4 regions of the Pseudomonas sp. FBCC-B545 genome follow, and region 2 is predicted to be linked to each of the others. Evidence: predicted binding sites of a transcription regulator. Region 2 holds the regulator's gene; each other region holds the start of a gene.
What was found. Region 2 encodes FliA, which starts transcription of late flagellar genes. Its sites were predicted from a motif close to CTAAAGTTTNNNNNNNNNNNGCCGNTAA; they were not measured.
Positions count from the first base shown of each region.

Region 1: the regulator FliA is predicted to act here: its motif matches at 2,254-2,281, upstream of NMB39_RS22980 (flagellar protein MotY).
Region 3: the regulator FliA is predicted to act here: its motif matches at 3,503-3,530, upstream of NMB39_RS15610 (methyl-accepting chemotaxis protein).
Region 4: the regulator FliA is predicted to act here: its motif matches at 2,687-2,714, upstream of NMB39_RS28075 (methyl-accepting chemotaxis protein).

Region 1 covers NZ_CP101441.1:4,944,324-4,949,597, forward strand. Annotated here, with positions in the region: gene NMB39_RS22975 (argininosuccinate synthase) at 1-1,151, opposite strand, end outside; gene NMB39_RS22980 (flagellar protein MotY) at 1,281-2,189, opposite strand; gene pyrC (dihydroorotase) at 2,347-3,393, shown strand; gene rnt (ribonuclease T) at 3,390-4,061, shown strand; gene NMB39_RS22995 (peroxiredoxin) at 4,129-4,731, opposite strand; gene NMB39_RS23000 (bacterioferritin-associated ferredoxin) at 4,974-5,192, shown strand.
Region 2 covers NZ_CP101441.1:1,867,006-1,872,279, forward strand. Annotated here, with positions in the region: gene flhF (flagellar biosynthesis GTPase FlhF) at 1-1,054, shown strand, start outside; gene fleN (flagellar synthesis regulator FleN) at 1,160-1,993, shown strand; gene fliA (RNA polymerase sigma factor FliA) at 1,990-2,730, shown strand; gene NMB39_RS08735 (chemotaxis response regulator CheY) at 2,897-3,271, shown strand; gene NMB39_RS08740 (protein phosphatase CheZ) at 3,290-4,078, shown strand; gene NMB39_RS08745 (chemotaxis protein CheA) at 4,090-5,274, shown strand, end outside.
Region 3 covers NZ_CP101441.1:3,337,000-3,342,273, forward strand. Annotated here, with positions in the region: gene NMB39_RS15585 (FMN-dependent NADH-azoreductase) at 172-783, opposite strand; gene NMB39_RS15590 (LysR substrate-binding domain-containing protein) at 909-1,817, shown strand; gene NMB39_RS15595 (MmcQ/YjbR family DNA-binding protein) at 1,814-2,170, shown strand; gene NMB39_RS15600 (DUF1294 domain-containing protein) at 2,159-2,542, opposite strand; gene NMB39_RS15605 (undecaprenyl-diphosphate phosphatase) at 2,539-3,369, opposite strand; gene NMB39_RS15610 (methyl-accepting chemotaxis protein) at 3,597-5,231, shown strand.
Region 4 covers NZ_CP101441.1:6,128,487-6,133,760, forward strand. Annotated here, with positions in the region: gene NMB39_RS28065 (amino acid adenylation domain-containing protein) at 1-177, shown strand, start outside; gene NMB39_RS28070 (SRPBCC family protein) at 197-655, shown strand; gene NMB39_RS28075 (methyl-accepting chemotaxis protein) at 695-2,575, opposite strand; rRNA gene rrf (5S ribosomal RNA) at 2,845-2,960, opposite strand; rRNA gene rrf (5S ribosomal RNA) at 3,070-3,185, opposite strand; rRNA gene NMB39_RS28090 (23S ribosomal RNA) at 3,343-5,274, opposite strand, start outside.

The DNA.
Region 1 (5,274 bases), 3.1 Mb from region 2:
GCCGCATCCGCCTGGTTGTAGGCCCCGCCGTCTTCTTCGAAGGTGGCAATGTTGGAATCGAACAGCGACTCATCGGACTTGCGGCCCGTGACAATCACATTGCCCTTGTACAGCTTCAGGCGCACGACGCCATTCACGTGAGCCTGGGAAGCGTCGATCATCTGTTGCAGCATCAGGCGCTCAGGGCTCCACCAGTAGCCGGTGTAGATCAAGCTGGCGTACTTGGGCATCAGTTCGTCTTTGAGGTGGGCTACTTCACGATCCAGGGTGATGGACTCGATGGCGCGGTGGGCGCGCAGCATGATGGTGCCGCCAGGGGTTTCGTAGCAGCCACGGGACTTCATGCCTACGTAGCGGTTCTCAACGATGTCCAGGCGCCCGATGCCGTGCTGGCCGCCGATCCGGTTCAAGGTCGCCAGTACGGTGGCCGGGGTCATTTCAACGCCGTCCAGCGCAACGATATCGCCGTTACGATAGGTCAGTTCCAGGTACTGCGGCTTGTCAGGAGCGTTCTCCGGGGAGACGGTCCATTTCCACATGTCTTCTTCGTGCTCGGTCCAGGTGTCTTCCAGCACGCCGCCTTCATAAGAGATGTGCAGCAGGTTGGCATCCATCGAGTACGGCGACTTCTTCTTGCCATGGCGTTCGATCGGAATGCCGTGCTTTTCAGCGTAGTCCATCAGCTTTTCACGGGACAGCAGGTCCCATTCACGCCAAGGGGCAATCACTTTTACCCCTGGCTTGAGGGCGTAGGCACCCAGTTCGAAACGTACCTGGTCGTTGCCCTTGCCGGTGGCGCCATGGGAAATAGCGTCGGCGCCGGTTTCGTTGGCGATTTCGATCAGGCGCTTGGCGATCAGCGGACGTGCGATAGAGGTACCCAGCAGGTACTCGCCTTCGTAGACAGTGTTGGCGCGAAACATCGGGAAGACGAAATCGCGGACGAACTCTTCGCGCAGGTCGTCAATGTAGATCTCTTTCACGCCCATGGCTTGCGCCTTGGCACGTGCAGGTTCGACCTCTTCGCCCTGACCCAGGTCAGCGGTGAAGGTCACCACTTCACAGTTATAAGTATCCTGCAGCCACTTGAGGATCACCGAAGTGTCCAGGCCGCCGGAATACGCGAGAACGACCTTGTTTACGTCGGCCATGCCATCACTCCACGGGTTTGTACGGAAAGGCGTCGATTCTACCGATCAAAACCGTGAAATTACAGGGGCGCGACAGCAAATGAAGATAAAGCGACAGATTATGTCGAGTGGGCGACCGATGGTCGCACCTTATGATGTGGCGGCAGGATTGCTCGGCGCAGTGGCCTGGGATGCCGGTTTCTCGGGGGCCGCTACCCGCTCAAGCTGGATATTCACACGACGGTTGCGGGCGCGGTTGGCCGCATTGGTGTTGGGCGCCAAAGGATAGCTTTCGCCATGAAACCGCAGGGTGATCTGCGATTCCGCGATGCCGTTGGCCTTGAAATAGTCCATCACCGCCAGGGCGCGCCGGCGCGAGACATCGCGATTGGTCAGTCGGTTGCCACTGTTATCCGAATGGCCGTTCAACTCGACGTGATTGACCGTGGGGTCGGCTTTCATGAATGCAAGAATCACCGACAGCTTCTTCTTGGCAGCCGCGTCCAGTTCGATGCCGCCACCGGGGAAGCCGACTTCAGTCTGTTTGACCTGGTCATAATTCATTGGCAGCAGCTTGGTGGTGCACAACTGATAGTCGCTGTAGGCCTTGTTGAACTTCACCGGCAGCAGGCGAATTTCCGAATAACCACCCTCACGTCCGTAATGCCGCACGGTCGGGCTACGCCCCTCGAGCAAGCCGGTGAACAGACGCCCGGCCTGGGCTTGGGAGCTGTTGAACAATACGTCACCACTGCCGACCCGTACGGCGCCGAGGTTGATATCCCCTCGGCCCGGCTGCCAGGGCGCAGCAGCAGCCAACAAAGTCGCCGAACCTGCGCCGAACGAGCCGTTATAGGCCTTCAAGCGAAACGTCGCCTGCTCACCGGCGCGGCGCACGAATTCGCCGGAGCCGAAATCGGTGATCGGCTGGGTCAGGCGGCACTCGAACTGGTCACCTTCTACCTTCCACTCAATATTCTCCAGGCGGGTCTGGAACGTGAGGGCCATCGCAGGCAGGCTGGCGAACACACTGAGCAGGGCTAGATAATGCTGGCGCACGGGAAGGCTCCACTGGTTTCTACAACACTTCAAAGCGTCATACATCGTTAAGGCATACCCGGGAATATCGGTCGCATCCGGCAAAACTTGATAGCGAGTGCCTGCAAGAGTCTTTTCCGGTAGCATTCCCACCAGATTGACCCGCCTGGAATCCCCAATGTCCGACCGCCTGACCCTGCTGCGTCCCGACGACTGGCATATTCATCTTCGCGATGGTGCTGCGTTACCCCAAACCGTGGCCGATGTGGCGCGCACGTTTGGCCGTGCCATCATCATGCCTAACCTGGTACCTCCGGTGCGCAATGCCGCAGAAGCCGACGCCTATCGCCAGCGCATCCTCGCTGCACGACCGGCCGGCAGCCGCTTCGAACCGTTGATGGTGCTCTACCTGACCGACCGCACCCAGCCTGAAGAAATTCGTGAGGCCAAGGCCCGCGGCTTCGTGCACGCCGCCAAGCTGTACCCGGCCGGCGCGACCACCAACTCCGATTCCGGCGTGACCAGCATCGACAAGATCCTGCCAGCCATCGAAGCCATGGCCGAGGTGGGCATGCCGCTGCTGATCCACGGGGAAGTCACCCGTGGCGACGTGGACGTTTTTGATCGCGAGAAGGTCTTCATCGACGAGCACATGCGTCGCGTGGTCGAGCTGTTCCCGACCCTGAAGGTGGTGTTCGAGCACATCACCACGGCCGATGCCGTGCAGTTCGTCACCGAGGCTTCGGCCAATGTGGGCGCGACCATCACCGCCCATCACCTGCTCTACAACCGCAACCACATGCTGGTGGGCGGCATTCGGCCGCACTTCTACTGCCTGCCGATCCTCAAGCGCAACACCCACCAGGTGGCGTTGCTGGACGCCGCCACCAGCGGCAACCCGAAGTTCTTCCTCGGCACCGACTCCGCGCCCCATGCCCAGCACGCCAAGGAAGCCGCCTGCGGTTGCGCCGGTTGCTACACGGCGTTCGCCGCTATAGAGCTGTATGCCGAAGCGTTTGAACAGCGCAATGCCCTGGACAAACTCGAGGGCTTCGCCAGCCTCAATGGCCCGCGTTTCTACGGCCTGCCGGCAAATACCGACCGCATCACCCTGGTTCGTGAAGACTGGACCGCCCCTGCCAGCCTGCCATTCGGCGAGCTGACTGTTATCCCGCTGCGCGCCGGTGAAACACTGCGCTGGCGCCTGCTGGAGGAAAGCAAGTGAGTGAAGACCATTACGACGACGAACAAGAGCACAGTGGTGGCGGTTCCCGTCACCCGATGGCCGAGCGATTTCGCGGCTATCTGCCGGTTGTCATCGACGTAGAAACCGGTGGTTTCAATTGCGCCACCGACGCCTTGCTGGAAATCGCCGCTACCACTATCGGCATGGATGAACACGGTTTTGTGTTCCCGGAACATACCCACTTCTTCCGCGTCGAGCCATTCGAAGGCGCCAATATCGAAGCGGCAGCCCTGGAGTTCACCGGCATCAAGCTCGACCATCCGCTGCGCATGGCGGTGAGCGAAGAAGCGGCGCTGACCGATATCTTCCGCGGTGTGCGCAAAGCGCTGAAGGCCAATGGCTGCAAACGCGCGATCCTGGTGGGCCACAACAGCAGTTTCGACCTGGGCTTCCTGAATGCCGCCGTGGCGCGACTGGACATGAAGCGCAATCCGTTTCACCCGTTCTCCAGCTTCGACACCGCCACCCTTGCCGGTCTGGCGTATGGCCAGACCGTGTTGGCCAAAGCCTGTCAGGCGGCCGGTATCGACTTCGACGGCCGTGAGGCTCACTCGGCCCGCTACGATACCGAGAAGACTGCCGAGCTGTTCTGCGGCATCGTCAATCGCTGGAAGCAGATGGGCGGCTGGGAAGACTTCAGCGATTGAAGTTGAACCCCGCACATAAAAAAACCGGCCCTCTCAGGCCGGTTTTTTTGTGCCGTGAAACGGGCGCTTACAGCTTGCCAGCGTTCTCGGTCAGGTAAGCAGCAACACCTTCTGGCGAAGCGTTCATGCCCTTGTCGCCTTTTTTCCAGTTGGCAGGGCAGACTTCACCGTGCTCTTCGTGGAATTGCAGGGCGTCGACCAGGCGAATGAGCTCTTCCATGTTACGACCCAGCGGCAGGTCGTTGATGATCTGCGAGCGAACGACGCCCTTGTCGTCGATCAGGAACGCGCCACGGAAGGCCACGCCGCCTTCGGATTCAACGTCGTAGGCCTTGGCGATGTCATGCTTCATGTCGGCAGCCATGGTGTATTTGACTTTGCCGATGCCGCCATCATTGATGGCAGTGTTGCGCCAAGCGTTGTGGGTGAAGTGGGAGTCGATGGAAACAGCCACTACTTCTACATTACGCGCCTTGAAGTCGTCCATGCGGTGGTCCAGGGCGATCAGCTCCGAAGGGCAGACGAAGGTGAAGTCCAGCGGGTAGAAGAAGACCAGGCCGTATTTGCCTTTGATGGCTTCGGACAGTTTGAAGCTATCAACGATTTCGCCATTGCCGAGGACGGCTGGGACGTCGAAATCCGGGGCTTGTTTACCGACGAGTACGCTCATTGGATATCTCCTGATATGGGATGACGATTGAAGCAAAAGGACCGGTCGAGTCTGCCTGTAGAATCCGACAGAAACATGACGCAATCACGCTTCGTGAAGACCGTCCATCATACACTGAAAAAACCGTTCGTCAGCGCATGGGCAATGCGCGGCAGATCGTTGATGAAACTACTTTGACAATCATTCTCGTTAACATTAAGATCCATCGCACTTAAGCCTTAAACCCGCGACGGTTCTCCCTTATGTATGTCTGCCTCTGCACTGGCGTCACCGACGGACAAATCCGCGAAGCAATCTACGAAGGTTGCTGCAGCTACAAAGAAGTGCGTGAAACCACCGGCGTTGCCAGTCAGTGTGGTAAATGTGCGTGCCTCGCCAAGCAAGTGGTACGGGAAACCCTGACGCAGCTGCAAACAGCCCAGGCCGCGCTCCCCTACTCGACAGAATTTACACACGCCTGAAAAGGCTGTTTTAAAGAACCGGACCTAGTGTCCGGTTTTTTTATGCCTGTAATTCAATTAGTTAGCACCAAGACGCGGAACA
Region 2 (5,274 bases):
CAATCGCCAATTGTTCGCCGGCCTGCCGTTGACGGCTGCCGAGCCGCTGGTAGAACCGACGTTCGTCGAGCCACCGCGTCCAGCTGCGCCAGCCCCGGCCGCCGCTGTCGACCAACGTGTGTTCGACTCGATGCGCTTTGAACTCAACGGCCTGCGCGAATTGCTCGAAGTGCAGCTGGGCTCGCTGGCCTGGACGCAACTGCAAGGCAGCAAGCCGCAACAGGCCAACCTCTGGCGTCGCCTGCAACGCATCGGCCTGTCCGGCCCGTTGTCCCGCGATTTGCTGGCCTTGACCGCCGAAGTCGAAGAACCCCGCCAGGCCTGGCGCATGCTGCTGGCGCACTTGGCACGCATGATCGCTACGCCGGAAATCGAACCTCTGGAAGAGGGCGGTGTGATTGCCATGGTCGGCCCCGCCGGCATGGGCAAGACCACCACCCTGGCCAAGCTGGCCGCCCGTTATGTGCTCAAGTACGGCGCACAGAATATCGCTCTGGTGAGCATGGACAGCTACCGCATCGGCGCCCAGGAGCAGCTCAAGACCCTGGGGCGCATCCTCAATGTGCCGGTGACCCACGTCGACCCGGGCCAGTCCCTGGCCAATGCCCTCGACCCGCTGCTGCGCAAGCGCGTGGTGCTGATCGATACCGCCGGCCTGCAAGCCAGCGATCCGGCGCTGCGCATGCAACTCGAAAGCCTGGCCGGGCGTGGCATCAAGTCGAAAAATTACCTGGTGCTTGCAACCACCAGCCAGAAACAGGTTCTTACCGCTGCTTACCACAGTTACAAGCGTTGCGGCCTGGCCGGTTGCATCCTCACCAAGCTCGATGAAACTGCGAGCCTGGGCGAAGTGTTGAGCCTGGCCATCAGCCATGAATTACCGGTCGCCTACCTGACCGACGGGCCGCGGATCCCGGATGATCTGCATCTGCCGCGCCGTCATCAGTTGGTCAGCCGTGCCGTAAGTGTGCAAATGCAAGAAGAGCCTAGCGAGGAAGCGATGGCCGATATGTTCGCCGACCTTTACCACCACCCGGCTAAACGGGTCGGTTAAGGCAGGATGAACACCGTGAAATGTACCTACATCGATGGTCTGCAAGCGATTCACGCGGCCAAGCCATGTAGCCTGCGTCTAAGCAAGACAAGGTAAAGAAATAAAATGGGCAGCATGCATCCCGTACAGGTGATCGCGGTGACCGGCGGCAAAGGTGGCGTCGGCAAAACTAACGTGTCAGTGAATTTGTCCCTGGCCCTGGCAGAGCTTGGCCGTCGCGTCATGCTGCTGGATGCTGACCTGGGCTTGGCGAACGTGGACGTTCTGCTGGGGCTGACACCCAAACATACCCTTGCCGATGTGATCGAGGGCCGCTGTGAGCTGCGCGATGTGCTGCTCCAGGGTCCCGGTGGCATCCGCATCGTGCCGGCTGCCTCGGGCACCCAGAGCATGGTGCACCTGAGCCCCGCGCAGCATGCCGGGCTGATCCAGGCGTTCAGCGATATCGGCGACAACCTCGATGTGCTGGTGATCGACACTGCCGCCGGGATCGGCGAGTCGGTGGTCAGCTTCGTGCGCGCAGCGCAAGAAGTGCTGCTGGTGGTGTGCGACGAGCCCACTTCGATCACCGATGCCTACGCGTTGATCAAACTGCTTAACCGCGACTACGGCATGAACCGCTTCCGCGTGCTGGCCAACATGGCCCAAAGCCCGCAGGAAGGGCGCAACCTGTTCGCCAAGTTGACCAAGGTCACGGACCGCTTCCTCGATGTGGCTTTACAATACGTTGGCGCAGTTCCTTACGACGAGTGTGTGCGCAAGGCCGTGCAAAAGCAGCGTGCGGTCTACGAAGCGTTCCCTCGTTCCAAGTGCGCACTGGCGTTCAAGGCCATTGCCCAGAAGGTCGATACCTGGCCGTTGCCCGCCAACCCCCGGGGGCATCTGGAATTTTTCGTCGAGCGTTTGGTGCATCAGACGAGCGCAGGACCGGTGCTATGACATCCAGCGGCTACAACCTTTACAAAAAGTCGGCACGTGACAGCCAGGGCGAATTGATCGAGCGTTACGCGCCCCTGGTCAAGCGCATTGCCTATCACCTGTTGGCGCGCCTGCCGGCCAGTGTGCAGGTCGAGGACTTGATCCAGGCCGGCATGATCGGCCTGCTCGAAGTGTCGACCAAATACGACGCGAGCAAGGGTGCGAGTTTCGAGACGTATGCGGGCATCCGTATCCGTGGCGCGATGCTCGATGAAGTGCGTAAAGGGGATTGGGCGCCGCGTTCGGTACACCGCAATACGCGCATGGTCAGTGATGCAATTCGTGCAATTGAAGCAAAAACCGGTCGTGACGCTAAAGATCATGAAGTTGCGGCCGAACTCCAATTGAGTCTCGACGATTATTACGGGATTTTGAACGATACCTTGGGCAGCCGCCTGTTCAGTTTCGACGACCTGCTGCAGGACGGCGAACACGAAGGGCTGCACGAGGACGGCGCGAGTGCACATCTCGAACCGTCTCGCGACCTGGAAGACGAACGTTTCCAGAGCGCGTTGGCGGACGCGATTGCCAATTTGCCGGAGCGTGAGCGCCTGGTACTGGCGCTGTACTACGACGAAGAGCTGAACCTCAAGGAAATCGGTGAGGTGCTGGGGGTCAGCGAATCGCGTGTCAGCCAGTTGCATAGCCAGTGCGCGGCCCGCTTGCGGGGGCGATTGGGAGAGTGGCGCGCGCGCTGACAGGCAGTGTGGGGACACTGCAGACGCTACCGTGAAGCCGCAAGGTTCGCGGGCTCGTACCGTGGTGCCCTGGGCAGTCCTTTTTGTGTAACGCCTGTTGATTGAAATGGCGCGTCCAGGTGCTGGGCGCGTTTAAGACTGCTTGGAGGTCGAATTGGACAAGAACATGAAAATCCTCATCGTTGATGACTTCTCAACGATGCGGCGGATCATAAAAAACCTGTTGCGTGACCTTGGGTTCACCAACACGGTCGAGGCGGATGATGGCATCACGGCGATTCCGATCCTCAACAGCGGAAGCATCGATTTTCTGGTAACCGACTGGAACATGCCGGGCATGACCGGTATCGATCTGCTGCGCCATGTACGTGCCGATGAAAAACTGCGCAGCCTGCCTGTGCTGATGGTGACCGCTGAAGCCAAGCGTGAACAGATCATCGAAGCCGCCCAAGCCGGGGTCAACGGCTACGTGGTCAAGCCATTCACTGCACTGGCCTTGAAAGAGAAGATTGAAAAAATCTTCGAACGCATCGGTCATTGATGCTGCCACGGGGGAGCTATGGAGCATAACGAATCATCGCAGGCCGACTTCGAGTCGACCCTGAAAAAACATGCTCACCGCTTGGTCGACAGCCTGGAAAAAGGCCAGTTCGCCGATGCGGTGCAGTTGATCCATGAGCTTAACCAGACCCGTGATCGCGGCCTGTACCAGGAAGTGGGCAAGCTCACACGCGAGCTGCACAGTGCGATCGTCAATTTTCAGATTGACCCGCGCATGCCCCAGGCCGAAGAGATTTCGCAAATCACCGACGCTACCGAACGCCTGTCCTATGTGGTCAGGCTGACCGAGGCGGCGGCCAACCGCACCATGGACCTGGTGGAAAACGCCACGCCGCTGGTCAACGGCATGACCAGCGAAGCCCAGGCCTTGAGCGTTGACTGGGGCCGCTTCATGCGCCGCGAAGTGGGGGCTGAAGAGTTTCGGGAATTGGCCCGTCGGGTCGAGGGTTTCCTGTCGCGCAGCGAACAGGAAAACCGCACGGTGGCCAGCAACCTCAACGACATCCTGCTGGCCCAGGATTACCAGGACCTCACCGGCCAGGTGATCAAGCGCGTGACCCAGTTGGTCACCGAAGTGGAAAGCAACTTGCTCAAATTGGTGCTGATGGCCGGCCAGGTCGACCGTTTTGCCGGCATCGAGCATGACCGCGAAGCGATCCTCTCGGAAAAAGATCCACAAAAACATCTCGCCAAGGGTGAAGGTCCGCAGATTCATGCCGATAAACGTGAAGACGTTATGTCAGGTCAGGATGACGTAGATGACCTGTTATCCAGTTTAGGCTTCTAAGGAGCACACCCATGAGCTTCGGCGCCGATGAAGAAATCCTTCAGGATTTCCTTGTAGAGGCCGGCGAAATTTTAGAGCAACTGTCCGAGCAACTGGTCGAGCTGGAAAGCCGACCGGATGATGCGAACCTGCTCAATGCAATTTTTCGCGGTTTTCACACTGTAAAAGGGGGCGCCGGCTTCCTCCAGCTCCATGAGCTGGTGGAGTGCTGTCACATCGCCGAGAACGTGTTCGACATCCTGCGCAAGGGTGAGCGGCAGGTCGACTCGGAACTGATGGACGTGATTCTAGAAGCACTGGATGCGGTCAACGGCATGTTCAGTGAAGTGCGCGAACGTGCGCCGATCACGGCGGCCACTCCGGAACTGTTGGCGGCCCTGGCGCGCCTGGCGGAACCGGCCGCGGCTGCGCCGGTAGCACAAGCTGAGCCGGAACCAGTGGTGGAGGCCGAGGCGGATGTGACCGACAGCGAGTTCGAACAGCTGCTCGATTCGCTCAATGCGGTCAAGGCCGAAGCCGAAGCCCCGGCGGCGCCTGTCGCCACGCCGACCAGCGAAGACATTACCGACGCAGAGTTTGAATCCCTGCTTGACCAGTTGCATGGCAAGGGTCAGTTCGCGGCCGATGCCGTGGCACCCGCTGCGCCAGAAGCACCGGCTGCCAGCGCCAGCACCGACATTACCGATGATGAATTCGAGGCACTGCTCGACCAGCTGCATGGTAAAGGCACGTTTGTAGCCGAAGCCCTGCCGGAAGTCGCCGCCACTGCTGCCACTGCCACTGCCGCCGCAGCTCCAGCGGCTCCAGCGGCCAGCAGCGCCGCACCGGCCGGCGACGGACTGATCTCCGATCACGAGTTCGAAGCCTTGCTGGACGAGTTGCATGGCAAAGGCAAGTTCACCGAGGTAGCCCCGGCTGCCGCGGCTGCGGTCGCCGCCGCACCGGTTGCCGCCAAAGCTGCCGCGCCGGTCGCCAAGCCAGCCCCAGCCGCTGCCCCAGCCGCTGCCCCGGCACCTGCGCGTGCAGCGGCGCCGGCGGTGGCGGAAAAGCCCGCCAGTGAAGCCGAAACCACCGTGCGCGTCGACACCGCGCGCCTGGACGACATCATGAACATGGTCGGCGAGCTGGTGCTGGTGCGTAACCGCCTGGTGCGCCTGGGCCTGAACAGCGGCGACGAAGCCATGCAGAAGGCCGTG
Region 3 (5,274 bases), 1.5 Mb from region 2:
GCGCAAAAACCGGCATGGCGAATAAAAGCCCAGGGTATTGGAGCAATGGTTGCATAACCTGGGCCATAAACAAAAAAACTCCGTACTCCGCTCGCGTTCAGGCGATCAGAATACAGAGTTTAGGCGCCCGGCTTCAGAATGAAACCGGGAAAGATGCTATTTACAAAAGCCTTACGCAGCTGCGAACAACTGCTGGTTGATGCGCGCGTTGGCATCGCTCAACGCTTTGCTGCGCGCGTCATCACCGTAGGCCAGGCCTTCGGCGCGAACGATCTCGATATCGGTGATGCCGAGGAAGCCAAACAGCAGTTTCAAGTAACCTTCATGGGCGGCGCCCGAAGCTTGGTCCGCATGCAGGCCGCCGGCGGTGGAGACGATAATGACTTTCTTGTTGCCGCACAGGCCTTCCGGGCCGGCTTCGGTGTAGCGGAAGGTCTGGCCGGCGACCGCGATACGATCGATCCAGGCTTTCAACTGGGTAGGAATGGTGAAGTTGTACATCGGCGCACCCACGACCACGGCATCGGCAGCCAGGAATTCAGCCAGCGACGTTGCACTCAGTTCAGCCTCGTGTTTTTGCGCCGCATCGCGCAGTTCTTCGGCCGTACCCAATGCGCCCAGGGTGGCACCGGAGAAGTGGTTGATGCCTTCGCTGGCCAGGTCACGGTAAGTCACTTCCACGCCCGGTTCAGCCGCTTGCCACGCCTTGACCACACCGGCGCTGAGCTGGCGGGAAGCGGAGTTGTCGCCGAGGATGCTGGAATCGATATGCAGTAGTTTCATGGTGGATCTCCGAGGTGGGATCGACAGTGGCGATCAGATGGTGGTGATGCTACGCATGAAACCAATGGTCGATAAGCCAGCTAAAATGCGATAGTTTGTCCCACTGACAGGACAATAGGCCCAGCATGCAAGACCTCAACGACCTCTACTATTTCGCCAAAGTCGTCGAAGCCGGCGGTTTCGCTGCGGCCGGGCGGCTACTCGGGATTCCCAAGTCCAGGCTGTCACGGCGCATCGCCGAATTAGAAGAACGCCTGGGCGCCCGCCTGTTGCAACGAACTACCCGGCAACTGACGCTGACCGCCGTCGGCGAGCGCTACTTGCGCCATTGCCAGGCCATGTTGCTGGAAGCGGAGATGGCCGATGAGGCCGTGGCGAGCATGTCCAGCGAGCCCCGTGGGCGCCTGCGGGTCAGTTGCCCGGTGGGCCTGGCCCAACACATCCTGCCGGAACTGGTGGCCGGGTTTCTTGCCGCGCATCCGTTGGTGCAGTTGGATATGACCCTGGTCAACCGCCGCGTCGACCTGGTGGCCGAAGGCATTGACGTGGCCCTGCGCGTGCGCGAACTGGGCGATGAAGACCCGCTGCTGGTGACCAAGCGCCTGCGCCAGGCCCAGACCGTACTGGTCGCCAGCCCCGCGTTGATGCGTGAGCGGCAGGTACATACCCTCGACGACCTCAGGCAACTGCCCGTACTTGGTGCACTTGAGGCGGATCGCATGGTGCACCAGCGCATCCTCGACCCTCAGGGCAACCCCTACGACCTGGTGATGGAGGCCCGGCTGGGCATCGAAGACTTTATCGTGCGCAAGGCCAGCGCCATCATGGGTCTGGGCTTCACGGTGCTGCCGATGATGTATTGCGAGGAAGAACTGGCCAGTGGCCGCCTGGTGCAATTGCTGCCGCAATGGTCATTGCCGGGCGGCTGGTTGCAAGCCGTGTACCCGCATCGACGTGGTGTGTTGCCAGCCATCCGCGCCTGGATCGACTACCTGGAAGAAGGCTTCAAAGGCTGTGGAGACCGTTTGCTATGAGCCTGAGCGAAGCACAAGTCGCCGCGTTCTGCCTGGGCCTGCCTGGTGCGCGGGAAGACTACAAATGGGGCGGCGTGCGCGTGTTCTCGATTGCCGGCAACAAGATGTTCGCCCTGCAGAACCTGCGTGGTGAATCGCTGGCATTCAAAGTGGACAAGGACCTGTTCCTGGGCCACGTCGACCGCCCGGGCATCCACCCGGCGCCATATCTGGCCCGGGCACAGTGGATCATCATGAACACGCCCTACCCGCTGGGCGCCGACGAGCTGCGCGGCCTGTTGCAGCGCTCCCACCAACTGGTGGTGAGCAAGCTGCCCAAGCGCACGCAGATTGGCCTGTTGCTAGAGGATTGACAGCAACGTGCCGCCCAGGAACAGCTGGTCCAACCAGAACACCTGGTGCAACAGCACGATCACCCAGAACAGCACTTGGTAGGACACCTTGCGCGTCTTGTGCCGGAACACCTGCTGGGCGATCAACGCCCCCGGCCAACCGCCCGCCAGCTCGACGGCATGCAGGATGTTTTCCGGGGTGCGCCAGCCTTCGGTCTGGGCCTTGCGCTTGTCGCTCCAGTACAGGAAAAACGCCACCACGCTGACCAGCCCATACGCCGCCAACGGGATCACCGTCTCACCGCGATACCACAGCAACGCCGAGCCCAACAGCGGCGCGGCGCACAGCAGCGCAAAGATCAGCGCCTTCAGGCGTGGATGCTGGACGCTCATGGCTTGACTGCAGTCCAGTCGACCAAGCCGAACTGCCAAGTCGCCAGGATCACCAGGCCGAAGGCGATTCGGTACCAGGCAAACGCCGCGTAGCTGTGGCTGGCGATGAATTTGAGCAACGCCTTGACCGCGATCATCGCGAAGATGAACGAGGTGACAAAGCCAATGGCGAACACCGGCAGGTCGGCCGGCTGGAACAGGTCACGGTATTTGTAGCCCGAGTACACCGCGGCACCGACCATGGTCGGCATGGCCAGGAAGAACGAAAATTCGGTGGCGGTCTTGCGCGACAGGCCGAACAGCAGGCCGCCGATAATCGTCGCACCGGAGCGCGAAGTACCCGGGATCATCGCCAGGCACTGGGCCAGGCCAACCTTGAGGGCGTCTTTCCAGGTAATGTCATCCACGGTTTCAGCGCGCACCGCATGCTGGCGGCGCTCGGCCCACAGCATGATCACGCCACCTACCACCAGGGCGGTGGCGACGGTGATCGGGTTGAACAGGTAGTGCTTGATCAGGTCGGCAAAAATCACCCCCAGTACCACCGCCGGCAACACGGCAATGATCAGGTTGACGGTGAAGCGCCGGGCCTTGGGCTGGGTCGGCAGGCCGATGACCACGTCGAGGATCTTGCGGCGAAACTCCCAGACCACCGCGAGGATCGCGCCGAGCTGGATGATGATATTGAAGGCTTCGAAACGTTCGCCGCCGAAATTGATCAGGTCGGCGACGATGATCTGGTGGCCGGTGCTGGAGATCGGCAGGAACTCCGTCAGCCCCTCGACGATGCCGAGAATCAATGCCTGTATGGCGGTCCAAAAATCCATGCTGTCTCCAAAGGTCACGCGCGTGGCATGCCTCTTAAGTTTTTTTAAAGTTCACTGACGACGAGCGCACTCAAGCGCCCGCGGTTGATTCTCAACGCCGGTCTGCAAAAATTCCGTGAAAAATCAGGCAGTACTCAGGTTTTCCGATTCCGGGCCGAAAGCCTATCAGACACGCCGGAAATCTCGAAGCAGCACCACAATTATAAAGAGCATGGAGTGACAGGACGATGAACAGTTTGCGCAGCATGTCGATCAGCCGCCGCCTTTGGCTGATCCTGATAGTCGCCGTGTTGATGCTGTTGGCCTTGGGGTTGCTGATGCTCAACCAGATCCGTGGCGACCTTTACCAGGCCAAGCGCCAACAGACCCAGCATGTGGTGCAGACCGCCAGCGGCGTGCTCAGCTATTACCAGAACCTGGAAAAGACCGGCGTACTGACCCGCGATACCGCGCAGCAGCAAGCCCTCAGCGCAGTGCGCGGGCTGCGCTATGACCACGATGATTACTTCTGGATCAACGACCTCACCCCCGTGATGATTATGCACGCGGCCAACCCCAAGCTCGATGGCCAGAATCTCTCGGCGATTCGCGACCCGGACGGCTTTGCCGTATTCAACGAGTTCGTGAGTCTGGCCAAGGCCAAGGGCGCCGGTATCGTCAACTACCGCTGGCCGAAACCTGGGGCCGAAGCACCGGTGGAAAAAACCTCGTACATCCAGCTGTTCGAACCCTGGGGCTGGATTATCGGCTCCGGCGTCTATGTGGATGATGTGCAGGCTGAATTCAACGCTCAGGTGTGGAAAGCCTCGTTCATTGTGCTAGGCATCGCGCTGGTCATGGGTCTGCTGGTATCACTGATTGCCCGCAGTATCGTGCAGCCGTTGCAGGCGGCCGTGAACGCCATGGGCAATATTGCCAGCGGCGAAAGCGACCTGACCCGCAGCCTCGACACCCACGGCAGCGACGAGCTCACCCAACTGGCCCGGCATTTCAACAGCTTCACCGCCAAGTTGCGCCAGGTGGTTGGCCAGTTGCAGGTATGCGCGACCGCCCTGGGCCAGTCGTCCACGGAGTTGGGCCACAACGCCAGCCAGGCCCACGACCGCAGCCAGCAGCAATCGCAGCAGATGGAGTTGGTGGCTACCGCTATCAATGAAGTCACCTACGGCGTGCAGGACGTGGCGAAGAATGCCGAACATGCCGCCAGCGAAATGCGCGATGCCCAAGCCCAGGCGCAACAGGGCCAGGTCAACATCGATGGCAGTTTGCAGCAGATCGACCAGCTCTCCAACACCATCAGCCAGGCCGTAGAGGTGATTCGCACGCTCTCCAGCGAAAGCACTCAGATTGGCGGCGTCCTCGAAGTGATCCGCTCCATCGCCGACCAAACCAACCTGCTCGCCCTGAACGCCGCCATTGAAGCCGCCCGCGCTGGCGAACAGGGCCGTGGGTTTGCGGTGGTCGCCGATGAAGTGCGCCTGCTGGCCCAGCGCACGCAGAAATCCACCGCCGAAATCCAGGCAATGATCGAGCGCTTGCAAGGCCACTCGGAAGCGGCGGTCAAGGTCATCAGCGACAGCCACAGCGCCTCGCAACTGACCATCGAGCAGGCCGGCCAGGCGGGGGCCAGCCTCACCGCCATCGGCCAGGCGCTGCACAACCTCAACGGTTTGAACGCCTCGATTGCCAGCGCCACCCTGCAACAGGCCCATGTGGTCGAAGATATCAACCAGAACGTCACCCAGGCCGCAGGGTTGTCCCACAGCACGGCGCTGGCGGCGGAACAATCCAGCGTGGCGAGTGGGCAGTTGCGTGGGCTGAGTGAGCAGCTTGATGGGTTGCTGCGCCAATTCCGAATCTAGCGCCGGCAACTTTGGGAGGGGCGGTGCGACGATTCGACTTGCT
Region 4 (5,274 bases), 2.0 Mb from region 2:
TTTCGCGTGCTGGGCTTTTACCTGGACGGACTTGGCGAAGACATCGGCGACACTTCGATGATCCGTTACGACAATGCCCGCTGGGGCCTGGAAAAGATGGGTATGGACTATCCGCCAAAGAACCCGGAGCTGTTACGCAAGGGCTGTGACTACCTCACGGCCATCGGCTTCCTCTGAACTGCTTCAGGACTCCCCCATGAAACCGCTGCAACCCGATACGTTAATTCGCAATCCGATCGGTACACCGATTGTGGCTTCCGTCGTAGTCCCGTGTGAGGCTAAACGCCTGTGGGACGTGGTCGGTAGCTTTGATAGTTTTGATACCTTCATCCCAAGCCTGTCACACACCGAGATGACGGGTGTTGGCGTAGGCGCATTGCGCACTAAATTTTTCCACGATGGCCATTGCGTCGTGGAGCAACTGAACAGCCGAGACGAAAGCGCCATGTACATGACGTGGACCACCCTCTACAACACTTTGGGCGTGGCGCGCTTATGGGCAGCAATGAGTGTGGAAGCACTTGGCGCCCAGTGTTCCAAGGCAACCTGGACGCTGGTGGGCGAGCCGCAGGAAACGACTCAAGCTGAGTTTGAACAGTTTGCACAGACGTTCGCCGACAGCGCGTTGGAGAATGTGCGCCGGATGCTTGGCTAAGCAGTCGGAGCGAGGCCTCTCGCTCCGATGCAGTCAGGTTCAGATTTTGAAGCTATCGACCAATTGCTTCAATCGACTGGCCTGCTGGGACAGCGCATCGCAGTCCTTGAGCGTCTCGTTGAGGTTGGCCACGCCCTGCTGGTTCAGCAGGTTGATCTGGTTGATGTCAACGTTGAGGGTTTCAACGACTGCGGTCTGTTCTTCGGTTGCTGCCGCAACCGACTGGTTCATGCCATCTATTTCAACGATGCGCTGCGTCACGCTGACCAGGCGCTCACCCGCCTGGTTGGCCACTTCAACGCTTTCTTCACTGGAGACCTGACTGGCATTCATGGTGGTCACTGCTTCTCGGGACCCCACTTGCAGGGAAGTGATCATCTTGTGGATCTCTTCTGCCGACTCTTGGGTACGGTGCGCCAGGTTACGCACTTCATCAGCCACCACTGCAAATCCACGTCCGGCTTCGCCGGCACGGGCAGCCTCGATCGCCGCGTTAAGGGCGAGCAAGTTGGTTTGCTGGGAGATACCTTTGATGACATCAAGAATATGACCGATGTTGTCGGTACTGGCATTCAAGGTTTCGATCTGAGTGCAGGACAGGCTGATCTTCTGCGACAGCTCCGACATCGCCTGGATGGTTTGCTCAACCACCTTACGCCCATCGTCAGCTTGCTCGCTGGCACCGCTGGCATGCTGCGAAGCATCTGCGGCGTTGCGCGCGATTTCTTGGGTAGCGGCACCCAGTTCGTTGATCGCAGCTGCGACGCTGTTGGTGCGAGCACTCTGTTCGTCGGAACCGATGATCGAGGCATTAGACGATGCCATTACACGCTGGGATAGATCGTGCACCTGCCGTGTTGCCGAAGACACCTCGGAAATCGAGGCGTGGATCCGCTCGACGAACTGGTTGAACGCACTACCGACTTCGCCGAATTCGTCTTTGCTGGTTACGTCTAGGCGGCGGGTCAAATCACCTTCGCCTTGGGCAATGTCCTTCATGGCAACGCCCATGGTAGTCAACGGACGCAGCAATACTTGGATAAGCAAGCTCAGGAGCACAGCAATGGCCACGACAGCAATCAACATCGCAATCAACGCTGAGGTACGGAATTTACCCAAAGGGGCATAGGCTTTTTCTTTATCAATCGACAGGCCGATGTACCAGTCGGCGCCAGGCAAACCGCTGATAGGCGTGAACGACAGAATGCGATCCTGGTGATTGAGGACGACGTCCTGGTTGACCTTTTCGATGCGTACGTTGTTGCCAGAGTAGATGTCCTTGAGGTTTTTCATCACCTGGTCCTGGTCAGGGCTGACGATGACTTGACCATCACCGCTGACCAGGAATGCATGGCCGATGCCGCCGAAGTCTACCGAATTGATGATCTTCACCAGGGTTTGCAGACTCAGGTCGCCGCCGACAACACCCAACAATTCGCCGTTCTTCTTCACAGGCATGGCAATTGTCACGATCTGGCCGCCCACAGCCGCCATATAAGGCGGAGTAAGCATGGTTTTGTCCGCTACTACCGCTTGCTTGTACCAAGGGCGCTGACGAGGGTCGTAGTCGTCAGGCATCTTCGCATCAGGACGCTGAGTGAACACGCCGTTGGTCTGACCCACGTAGGTGAACTGGAAGTTGGAGGTGAGCGCTGGCTGATCGACCAGCCCGGGAAGGTCGGCCGCATTGCCCTGATGAGCTACGTTCTGCGCCAGGTTCTCGAGGACCAGGATGCGACCACTGAGCCAGTTCTGCACACTGCTGGCAGTGAGTTCGCCGGATTGTTGAATGGACGAGGCCAGGTTTTGCTTGATCGTGTTGCGTTGTAGATAGTCGTTGTACAGCGTGAATAACGCGAAGGCTAAAACCACGACGCCTGACGCGGCCAACAGAATTTTATGACTGAACTTGAGATTCATTTCATCGACTTCTTTTGCCAAAGGGGTGAGCGTGCCGAGTGGAACATTCCATGTAACGGGATAGGCGGACTCTACGGTCGCTCTATTTCGGTGCACGCATGGCTCGTCAGGGTTTCGGCCAAACTTCGGCAAATCTTAGGAATTTGTGAGAAGCATCTTCTTTTAGCGTAGGAAACCGACAGACGGCTGGTTAGCGGAATTGTTGTTTTGGGTCGCCCTAAACGACAAAACCCCTGTCTGCGCTAGCAGACAGGGGTTTCGGAATTCAATCTTGACGATGACCTACTCTCACATGGGGAAACCCCACACTACCATCGGCGATGCATCGTTTCACTGCTGAGTTCGGGATGGGATCAGGTGGTTCCAATGCTCTATGGTCGTCAAGAAATTCTGTGTACCAGGCCGTTGCGTTGGCAACGGGCCGGTGAAATTCATGAGTTTCTATATAAACAAAACCCCTGTCTGCGTTAGCAAACAGGGGTTTTGGAATTTAATCTTGACGATGACCTACTCTCACATGGGGAAACCCCACACTACCATCGGCGATGCATCGTTTCACTACTGAGTTCGGGATGGGATCAGGTGGTTCCAATGCTCTATGGTCGTCAAGAAATTCGGGTACTGAGTCGTGACCAGCTGGCCTCGCTTCAGCAAATTGGGTATGTGACAGTTGTCGGTGTTTTGTGAGCTTCGAACTTTCGGTTCATTTCGTCTTCACACACCGCAATCTGATGCTCGTTAGAGTAGTCAAATTGCTTGGGTGTTATATGGTCAAGCCTCACGGGCAATTAGTATTGGTTAGCTCAACGCCTCACAGCGCTTACACACCCAACCTATCAACGTCGTAGTCTTCGACGGCCCTTCAGGGGACTCAAGGTCCCAGTGAGATCTCATCTTGAGGCTAGTTTCCCGCTTAGATGCTTTCAGCGGTTATCTATTCCGAACATAGCTACCCGGCAATGCCACTGGCGTGACAACCGGAACACCAGAGGTTCGTCCACTCCGGTCCTCTCGTACTAGGAGCAGCCCCTCTCAAATCTCAAACGTCCACGGCAGATAGGGACCGAACTGTCTCACGACGTTCTAAACCCAGCTCGCGTACCACTTTAAATGGCGAACAGCCATACCCTTGGGACCGGCTTCAGCCCCAGGATGTGATGAGCCGACATCGAGGTGCCAAACACCGCCGTCGATATGAACTCTTGGGCGGTATCAGCCTGTTATCCCCGGAGTACCTTTTATCCGTTGAGCGATGGCCCTTCCATACAGAACCACCGGATCACTAAGACCTACTTTCGTACCTGCTCGACGTGTCTGTCTCGCAGTCAAGCGCGCTTTTGCCTTTATACTCTACGACCGATTTCCGACCGGTCTGAGCGCACCTTCGTACTCCTCCGTTACTCTTTAGGAGGAGACCGCCCCAGTCAAACTACCCACCATACACTGTCCTCGATCCGGATAACGGACCTGAGTTAGAACCTCAAAGTTGCCAGGGTGGTATTTCAAGGTTGGCTCCACGCAGACTGGCGTCCACGCTTCAAAGCCTCCCACCTATCCTACACAAGCAAATTCAAAGTCCAGTGCAAAGCTATAGTAAAGGTTCACGGGGTCTTTCCGTCTAGCCGCGGATACACTGCATCTTCACAGCGATTTCAATTTCACTGAGTCTCGGGTGGAGACAGCGCCGCCATCGTTACGCCATTCGTGCAGGTCGGAACTTACCCGACAAGGAATTTCGCTACCTTAGGACCGTTATAGTTACGGCCGCCGTTTACCGGGGCTTCGATCAAGAGCTTCGCGTTAGCTAACCCCATCAATTAACCTTCCGGCACCGGGCAGGCGTCACACCCTATACGTCCACTTTCGTGTTTGCAGAGTGCTGTGTTTTTAATAAACAGTCGCAGCGGCCTGGTATCTTCGACCGGCATGAGCTTACGGAGCAAGTCCTTCACCCTCACCGGCGCACCTTCTCCCGAAGTTACGGTGCCATTTTGCCTAGTTCCTTCACCCGAGTTCTCTCAAGCGCCTTGGTATTCTCTACCCAACCACCTGTGTCGGTTTGGGGTACGGTTCCTGGTTACCTGAAGCTTAGAAGCTTTTCTTGGAAGCATGGCATCAACCACTTCGTCATCTAAAAGATGACTCGTCATCAGCTCTCGGCCTTAAGATCCCGGATTTACCTAAGATCTCAGCCTACCACCTTAAACTTGGACAACCAACGCCAAGCTGGCCTAGCCTTCTCCGTCCCTCCATCGCAATAACCAGAAGTACAGGAATATTAACCTGTTTTCCATCGACTACGCTTTTCAGCCTCGCCTTAGGGACCGACTAACCCTGCGTCGATTAACGTTGCGCAGGAAACCTTGGTCTTTCGGCGTGGGTGTTTTTCACACCCATTGTCGTTACTCATGTCAGCATTCGCACTTCTGATACCTCCAGCAAGCTTCTCAACTCACCTTCACAGGCTTACAGAACGCTCCTCTACCGCATCACTTACGTGATACCCGTAGCTTCGGTGTATGGTTTGAGCCCCGTTACATCTTCCGCGCAGGCCGACTCGACTAGTGAGCTATTACGCTTTCTTTAAAGGGTGGCTGCTTCTAAGCCAACCTCCTAGCTGTCTAAGCCTTCCCACATCGTTTCCCACTTAACCATAACTTTGGGACCTTAGCTGACGGTCTGGGTTGTTTCCCTTTTCA